Haloferax marinisediminis: one gene and its partner. The protein of the gene in region 1 binds, or shares a complex with, the protein of each later gene. Links are inferred from orthologs where the notes say so. Each region holds a gene or a part of one and is shown on either strand. Other genes may lie near its edges.

The links. Proteins that work in one complex are often made in the same cells at the same time.
Region 2: the proteins of GJR98_RS01755 (region 1) and dph2 are in contact, whole or in part, in a crystal structure (PDB 6Q2D), measured with the Methanobrevibacter smithii proteins. The link is inferred for Haloferax marinisediminis from one-to-one orthologs. Residues at the interface, in WP_011954157.1 of Methanobrevibacter smithii: Pro482, Asn483, Lys484, His485, Tyr553, Asp555, Glu556, Glu559, Leu560, Leu591, His592, Glu593, Asp594, Ala595, Val596, His597, Arg598, Gly599, Pro600; in WP_011954460.1 of Methanobrevibacter smithii: Met1, Met3, Tyr4, Pro28, Glu29, Gly30, Leu31, Met33, Phe58, His80, Thr124, Gln126, Ser179, Gly180, Asn181, Phe182, His183, Leu185, Tyr201, Asn202, Phe211, Ile215, Arg291, Asp295, Asp296, Gln298, Met299.

Annotation. Positions count from the first base shown.
Region 1 is NZ_WKJP01000001.1:324,566-328,833, forward strand. What follows is about bases 508-3,462. They hold GJR98_RS01755 (elongation factor EF-2), read right to left. Parts: upstream 3,100-3,462; coding sequence 916-3,099; downstream 508-915. Other genes in these bases: GJR98_RS01750 (hypothetical protein), read left to right, coding at 633-809; GJR98_RS01760 (DUF5781 family protein), read left to right, coding at 3,289-3,462. Also shown: GJR98_RS01745 (amino acid-binding protein), read right to left, coding at 1-488; more of GJR98_RS01760, read left to right, coding at 3,463-4,044; GJR98_RS01765 (30S ribosomal protein S7), read right to left, coding at 4,170-4,268. UniProt on the Methanocaldococcus jannaschii protein: Catalyzes the GTP-dependent ribosomal translocation step during translation elongation.
Region 2 is NZ_WKJP01000001.1:1,914,248-1,918,449, forward strand. The notes cover bases 549-3,437. They hold dph2 (diphthamide biosynthesis enzyme Dph2), read left to right. Parts: upstream 549-1,420; coding sequence 1,421-2,455; downstream 2,456-3,437. Other genes in these bases: GJR98_RS09970 (alpha/beta hydrolase), read right to left, coding at 549-847; GJR98_RS09975 (hypothetical protein), read right to left, coding at 968-1,228; GJR98_RS09985 (hypothetical protein), read left to right, coding at 2,747-3,437. Also shown: GJR98_RS09965 (YlbF family regulator), read right to left, coding at 1-135; more of GJR98_RS09970, read right to left, coding at 194-548; more of GJR98_RS09985, read left to right, coding at 3,438-4,202. UniProt on the Methanocaldococcus jannaschii protein: Catalyzes the first step of diphthamide biosynthesis, i.e. the transfer of the 3-amino-3-carboxypropyl group from S-adenosyl-L-methionine (SAM) to the C2 position of the imidazole ring of the target histidine residue in translation elongation factor 2 (EF-2).

The DNA of each region.
Region 1 (4,268 bases):
GCCCGTGCAGCGAGCCTGAGGCGCGCGCTGGACGATTCTTGCGTCCCGTCCGGTGCGGACAGCGAGAGGTCCTTCACCGTCGCGTCTGCGCACGCCTCGACGCGATGGAGCGTGTCGGAGAGGTCGGAGTCGACGAGGTCGCCGACGAGGATGAGCGTCACCTCTTCACCGAAGTGCTCCGCACCCGCGCGGATGACGTTGACACCGGCCTCGCGGAGGGCGTCGACGATGCCCGCGAATCGGTCTGGCGGACACTCGAGGTCGACTTCGACCGGGATGTGACCACGCGGGGTGAGGTTTCCGCGTTCGTGGAATATCGAAAGCAGGTTACCCCCGTTTTCGGCGATGGGCTGGAGCGCAGCGAGGAGTTGGCCGGGTTCGTCGACGAGTTCGAGTCGAACCGTGTGTGGCTTCGGCATCTCGCCACCGCCGTCGGTTTCGGCCTCTGCCTCGGCATCGCGTTCGCTGTCGATGTCTTGTGTGCTCATCGTCCCACCTCCGTGGGCCGTCCCGACAGTGTTGTCGGCGACGCGTTGCTCAGCCGTGGTTCCGCGTCGACGCGCCAGGAGTCGGGATACGTGCCCCTACGCATATGTGATGGTCATTCGGCCACGAGGTATAAGCCTTCGCAGGTGACACGCCTTGCCGACGACGCCCGCGTGATGGCACATCACACGGTGAAGACGCGACCCGTCGTGTATGACATGCTGAAGGTTCGACTCGCCGTGTTTCAGATGCAGGACGAGTCACGAATGGGCGAACACGAGGGCAGACAGACGGACGGCGACAGCGGACAGACGGCCAGTTAGCGAACAGACGCGAGCGACGAACGTGGTGCCAACTGACGCACCGGAACTCGTGACGGTGCAGTCGCTGGCGGGCCGATAAACGAAAGAAGGCGCTGGAGTGCGCTGTTTAGATGTAGTCGATTGCCTGCGAGAGCTCGAGCTTCATGCCCTTGCGCTCGCGAATCTCCATAATCTTCTCGCGCTGGAGGTTGTCCGAGAGCACGCGGAAGCCAGCGTTCTCCGTGTTCCAGGAGGCGCGACCTTCCGTCGCGGAGCGGACGTCGGAGGAGAATCCAATCATCTCTTCGACGGGTGCGATACCCTCGATGACCATGAGGTCACCTTCCTGGTACATGTCGTCGACGCGGCCACGGCGACCCTGAATCTCGCCGGATGCCGAGCCCATGTAGTCGGACGGAACGTCGATGCGGACGTTCTGGATAGGTTCGAGGAGCTTCACCTGACCCGCGATGAGCGAGCGGTGGACCGCGTCACGCGTTGCAGGGATAACCTGTGCGGGACCGCGGTGAATGGTGTCCTCGTGGAGCTTCGCGTCGTGGAGACGGAGGAGCGTACCCTGAACGGGTTCCGCGGCGAGCGGACCGTCGTCGAGTGCCTCTTCGAGACCCTCGATGACGAGTTCCATCGTCTCGTTGAGGTGCTGGATACCCTTCGTGTCGTCGATGAGGATGTTCGTCCCGTGGATGTGTTCGACGTTCTGGGACGTGTCCTTGTCCATGCCGGCTTCCTGCAGTGCCTCACGGCGCTCCAGTTCGGGCATGTCCATCGAGATTTCGCCGAGCTTGATGGAGTCGACGATGTCCTGCGAGAGGGGTTCCGCCGTGATGTAGAACTTGTTGTGGCGGTTCGGGGAGACACCCTCGACTTCGTGGGACTGACCCTGGACCTGCTCGCGGTAGACGACAATCGGCTCACCGGTGCGGACCGGGATGCCCTGGTTGTCGCGGATACGCTGCGTGATGACTTCGAGGTGGAGTTCACCCTGACCGGAGATGAGGTGCTCGCCCGTGTCCTCGTTAATCTCGATGCGGATGGTCGGGTCTTCCTTCGCGACCTGCTGGAGCGTCTGGATGAGCTTCGGCAGGTCGTCCATGCGCTCTGCCTCGACGGACTTCGTGATGACAGGCTCGGAGATGTGCTCGATGGACTCGAACGGCGTCATCTCGACGGACGAGACGGTGGAACCGGCGATGGCGTCACGGAGACCCGTGACTGCTGCGATGTTCCCTGCGGGGACACCACGGTCGAGTTCCTCGCGCTCGCCACCCATGAAGACACCCACGGACTGGACGCGGTTCTTGCCTGCGGTACCGGAGACGTAGAGCTCCTGACCCTTGCGGATGGTACCGGAGAACAGGCGACCCGTCGCGATTTCGCCCGCGTGGGGGTCCATCGAGATGTCGGTCGCCATGAAGACGACTTCGCCGTCGTCGTCGACTTCGCGCATCTGGCGCGCGAGGTCGGTCTCGGAGTCACCACGCCAGACCGTCGGGATACGACGGGGCTGGGCTTCGAGCGGGTTGGGGAAGTGCTCTGCGACCATGTCGAGAACGACGTCCGAGAGCGGCGTGCGCTCGTGGAGTTCCTGCCGCTTGCTGGCGCGCTCGAGGTCGATGATGTCGCCGAAGGAGATACCGGTCTCTTCCATCGACGGCATGGAGACACCCCACTTGTAGAGGGCGGACCCGAAGGCGACGGTCCCGTCTTCGACGGAGACAGTCCAGTCGTAGTCCTTCTCTTCGGTCATCCCACGGATGAGTTCGTTGACGTCGGAGATGACGTCGAGGAGACGCTGCTGCATCTCCGCAGGACCTTCCTGCAGTTCGTTGATGAGGCGGTCGACCTTGTTGATGAACAGGGCCGGCTTGACGCCCTCGCGGAGTGCCTGACGCAGAACCGTCTCGGTCTGCGGCATGGCGCCCTCGACAGCGTCGACGACGACGAGTGCACCGTCGACAGCACGCATCGCACGCGTCACGTCGCCACCGAAGTCGACGTGGCCCGGCGTGTCGATGAGGTTGATGAGGTGGTTCTGGTCGTTCCACTCGTGGGTCATCGAAACGTTTGCTGCGTCGATGGTGATACCGCGTTCCTGTTCGTCTTCTTTCGTGTCCATCGCGAGCTGCTGACCAGCAGTCTCGTCAGAGATCATGCCGGCACCCGCGAGGAGGTTGTCCGAAAGGGTCGTCTTCCCGTGGTCGACGTGAGCTGCGATGGCAATGTTCCGGATCTGTTCCGGCTTGTCCATCAGTTTCTCACATTCCTGGACGATTTTCTTTCGTCGGCCCATTATACAGAGGCCTACCGGCAGGAGGGTCAAAAGAGTAGTGTTTTTGCCGAGCGGATTTGCCCTTGTCAACCGTTCTACTGCCGGGGTATGAGCATTTCTGTCACGCTAGCGTGAGTGTCGTTAACACTGTCTCGTCCGTGGTCACCCGGCGGAAGAGTCATGTTGGTTGATAACATTACACACATACGAATGGACCTCCGTGTGCTCGGAGGCGCCCCTGCAGACCCGTTCTTGAGCGCCGCCGACCTGTTCGAAACCGAGTTCGACCTCGAATACCCAGTGTTCGTGCACGTGCGTGACGACCCAGACTCTCGCACGTGGGCCGCCCACTATCAGGACCACCACGTCCTCAACATCTCGCGACAGGTCGCGACGAGTGCGATGAGTCGAGAACTCGCCCTCCACGAACTCTCACACATGGCCCGCAACGAGGAAGGCCACGCCTCCCACTACCAGTCCACACGAGAAGCCGTCTTTCTCGCCCTCACCGGACGCACGGTCGAACGGCGAAAACTCGCTCACTGCTACCAGATTGCGAACCACTGCAAGGACATCTACGCCGACGACCTCACGCTCGCCGTCGCGCCCGCGGACAAACTCGTTCAGTTCCTCGAATCACAACTCGCGGCCGCACTCGCGGACCGCCCACGACCGACTGGACGACCGGGGTCACAACTCGTCACCACCGGGTCGGACCCAGAGATTACGGCTGTGAACGCGGCGTTCGCGCTCGCATTAGCTGAACGCCACGACCTCATCGCCCCAACCCACCGACTCTACGACCTCGCGCACGCCGCTGCCGACGACGCGCCGTCGGTGTCGTTGGAGACGTTCAAAGAACACTTCAGAACCCTCGCGACCGACCCCTCGAAGAGCGAGTACCGGCGCACGCTCGTGGACGTGGTGAAGAACTACGTCGTCGGGTCGAACGTCGCGGCCGACTGAGAGAGAACCGCGAGACAGAACGAGTAAACGGTCAGACGAAACGCGAGCAGGCGACCAGACTGAACGCGCAGACGGCCAGACAGCGCGGCCGCTCGAGCGGAGTGAAAAACGAAGAGGGAGAGAGATTATCGGGCCGCTTCTGCGACGCGCTCTTTCTCTTCTTTCTGCGAGATAGCGTACGCCTGCACGTCGTAGTCAGCGGCACCGATGAGCTGCTGCGCGAG
Region 2 (4,202 bases), 1.6 Mb from region 1 along the record:
GATGAGCTCTTGGGCTTCGTCGTCGGCTTCGACCGCTGCCTTCGCCGACTCGTACGCTTCGTACTTCGGGTGGTCGGCGATGGCTTCGCCAAGTTCACGGCCGAGTTCTTCGAGCCGCGTCGTCTGCGTGCTCATACCCGCGGGTTAGGAGTCGAACGGTTTCAACCTGCCGAAGGGGGGCCTATTGGCGGGTTCAGGCGTGCGTTTCGACGAACGAAACGACGGCCGCCAGTTCGTCAGGTCCAACGCCGTGAGGTGCGTCGTACACCTGTGCAGTCACGTCGGCACCGAGTTCACGGAGGCGGTCAGCGGCGTGCTGCGCCCGCGACGCGGGGATAATTCGGTCCATCGACCCCGCTCCGACGAAGACCGGTTTCCCCGCAATCCCGTCGGGTTGGTGAGTGGCGTGAGTCTCGGCGAGGTAGCCGTGGAGCGCCACGACCCACGCGTAGTTTTCGGGGTTCTCGATGAGAAGTGAGAGGCTCGTAATCGCCCCCTGACTGAATCCGAGGAGGCCGATTCGGTCGGGGCCGAGGCCGTACTCGGAAATCGCCGCGTCGATGGATTCGCGGACGAGTTCGCGGGAGCGCTCGAACTGTTCTGTGTGCGGTTGACTCTGGTGGAGTCCGCCGGCCGAGAGGTCGAGTTCGTACCACGTGTAGCCGCCTTGCAAACGGTCAGGAGCGCGGAGGCTCACGACGTGGAGGTGGTCCGGGAAGTGCTGCGTGAGAGAAAGAAGGTCCTGTTCGTTCGACCCACGGCCGTGGAGCAAGACGACGGCGGGTGCCTCCCCGTCGGCCGGTTCTGATGGCTCGACGTAGACGTGTTCGAGTGGAATGTCGGTCATGGACGCCGCTAGGCCGTCGGCGTTCTTGAATCCCCGAGTGACGGGAGGGTAACCGGGTGGGACGACTGTCTCGTGACCGTTTCGACCACCATGCTTCGTCGGATTACGCCTGTTGTCGGATTACGCCTTTCGTCGGCGGACGCCGAGTGTCGCACCGCACCCTTTGCACATCCAGAGGTCGTTCGGTTGGCGGCCAACCATGACTTTGCGACTGTCGACTCTCGTCAGTTCGGGAACTTCCTCACCGCGTTCGAGGTCGTCGGCACCCCTGATGGGTCTCCCACACGCCGGACACTCGGTGAGTTCGTGGTCGTCACTCTCCTCGTGAATGTGTTCTTCGTGCATGTGCTCGTCGTCGTGTGTATTGGTCTCGCTTGACATGGGCAGTATACGACACCCATCAAGTAATGCGCACTGCGGTCTGGTTCAGGTGATGCACGACACCTTCCGGTAGCCTGATTGGCCGGACGCGTCCGGTTTACTCTCTTGGAGAAATGGGTCGTATGTGGGTGTGTGACGCCCAATCGTAGGGAAGCGCCGCCGTTATACCTCTTCATCGGTAAGGGGGCGTCAATGAGTCAGGACGCCTCTTCGGAGGGAGACCTTCGAAACACCGGGATGTCGCTCAAACACGACCGGGAGTGGGACTACGAACTCGAACGAATCATCGACGCCATCGAAGAGCGCGACGCGAAGCGAGTCGGCCTGCAGTTCCCCGAAGGGCTGAAGCGCCGCGGCCCGGCCGTCGCAGACGACCTTCGACAGCTCTGTGACGACGACGTGACGTTCATGCTCTCTGGGCAACCGTGCTACGGTGCCTGCGACCTCGACACCTACCTCATGCGCCGGACCGACGTGTTCGTCCACTTCGGTCACTCGCCGATGAAGGAGTCGGACAAGATTATCTACGTCCCGCTGTTCTCCAACGTCGACCCGTTCCCCATCATGGAGGACGCCTTAGAGGAGATTCAGGGCGACGAGGTGGGCCTCGTCACCACCGCTCAGCACATGAACCGCTTCGACGACATGTGTGATTGGCTCGAAGAGCGCGGCTACACCGTCCAGACCCGCAAGGGTGACGACCGCCTCACCTTCGAAGGGCAGGTTCTCGGGTGCAACTACGCCTCTGCAGACATCCCTGCGGACGACGTGCTCTACGTCGGTGGCGGGAAGTTCCACCCACTCGGCCTCGCGATGGAACACCCCGAGAAGAACGTCGTCATCGCCGACCCCGTCAACAACGTGGTCACCCTCGCCGACACGCGGAAGTTCATGAAACAGCGCTACGCCTCGGTACACAAGGCGATGGACGCCGAGAAGTGGGGCGTCATCTTCTGTACCAAGATTGGGCAGGGCCGCATGGAGATTGCCGAGAAGATTCTCGAAGACAACGACAACGCGTACCTCATCACCATGGACGAAGTGACGCCTGATAGGCTCAGAAACTTCGACATGGACGCGTTCGTCAACACGGGCTGCCCGCGCATCACGACCGACGACGGCCCGCGATTCCACAAGCCGATGCTCACGCCACAGGAGTACCGCATCGCCGTCGGCGACGAACCGCTGGACTCCCTCAAGTTCGACACCTTCCACGGCACGTGGTAATCCCGTTCGACACCGTCCACACGAGACGGTAATCGGGCGTCCACTCTCTGTTCTCACACTCTCTCCCCTCCTCTCCTCTCACCTTTCACGTCTCACTCTCTCATCTCACCCCTCAGCTTTCGCTCTCAATCCTCCCACCCCTCAGTTCTCACTCTCTCCTCCCACCTCGCTCGTCGGCGTCGTCGGGCGGAGCATCTCCCCTCGTGGTCCTGAAAAATAGGCACTATTTGACACGTTCACGGCACGAGTCACCACAACATTCAGGGTACCGGTAGCGAATGACTCAGAAAGATGCCGACGACCCACCTCTCCGTCCTCGGACTCGACGTCCAGCGGGTCGTCACCCCGCTCGAAACTGGTGACTTCGACGCCGACCGGGTTCGTCTGGTCCGTGACGAGGCCGACCCCGAGCAGGGTCGCGACCCGGACGACTGCGCCGCCGGTGCGCAGCGAGCGCGTGCACGCGTCGCACGGACAGTCTCTGAAACACTCTCGACCCGTCTCGACGCCTCTATCGACGAAGCACGACTCCCGTTCAGCGCGTCGTTCGAAACCTTGTACGCCGAGACGACCGACCTCTTGCGTGAGTCGGTCGCTGCTGGCACTGTCGAGGTGAACCTCACGAGCGCCCCGCCACAGGTCGCTGCCGCGTTCTACGCCGCGCGAACCGCACTCGTCGACTCCGGTGCGACCACCCACGACGCGATTACGCTCGTTACGGTTCCTGCGGACGAGCGTCTCGACTTGGCGACCATCTCCGACCTCCGAACGGTTGTGTCCGGCGTCGAGACGGCGACCGCCGCCCTCGACGAGTTCCGTCGCGTCGCGGACGGCCCTGCGGCGGATGCCGTCGCGCGTCCACTTCGAATCGCGCTTTCTGACCTTCGGGCCGCCCTCGCCGACGCGAGTGGTGATTCGAGTGTGAAACGGCGCCGCCGCACCGCGTACGCGAGGGGGTCGAAAGACGACTCTCCGTTGACTTCGATGTCGTCGTACGTCGGTCGTGCCCGCGAACAACTCGCGGACCTCGTCGACGCCGACCAACAGCGCCCGTCGCCAGAAGACACGCGCGACCCGAACGCCGTCCTCGACGCGCTCGACGAGTGGTTGGACGCCGAAATTGGCCTCCTCTCGCCGGTCGAAAACGACCCACACGACCTGCTCGCTCGCTTCCGCGAGAGTTGTGAGGCCCGGTTCGGGAAGTTCCAGGACGACGCGACGATAACCCTGTTCGACACCATCGACCGCTTCGGCGCGCAACTCGACGCCTATCTCGACGCTCGAACACACCTCTCGGAAGCGTCGCTCCCCGTCACCGAGTCGACGACGGAACTCTCACGACAGGCCGACGCAGCGGCAGCGTTGCTCGCACAACTCGAAGACGACGGCATCGCCCAGGGTTCGACGCCGCTCACACTCGCTGGGCATTCACTCACGCCTCTCGGTGACCTCGAAGCAATCGCACTCCACGTGCTGACGACGGGTCCGCCGCGCTCACGCCCCCGTACACGACGCGCGGTCACTGCCGAACTTCGTGAGCGCGCAGAACACCACGGAATCGTCGCAGGCGCACGCGAGGAGGATTCGTGGTCCGCGTTCGACGCGTTCTGTGTCGATATCGCGCGCAACAGCGACGAAGGCGACGCCTTCGAGAAGCGTCTGTCGAACGGCCTTCGCCCCCGTCTCGACGTCGCCGTCGAAGCGCTACTCGCGAACGGATACGTCCAGACGCGACAGCGCGACACCG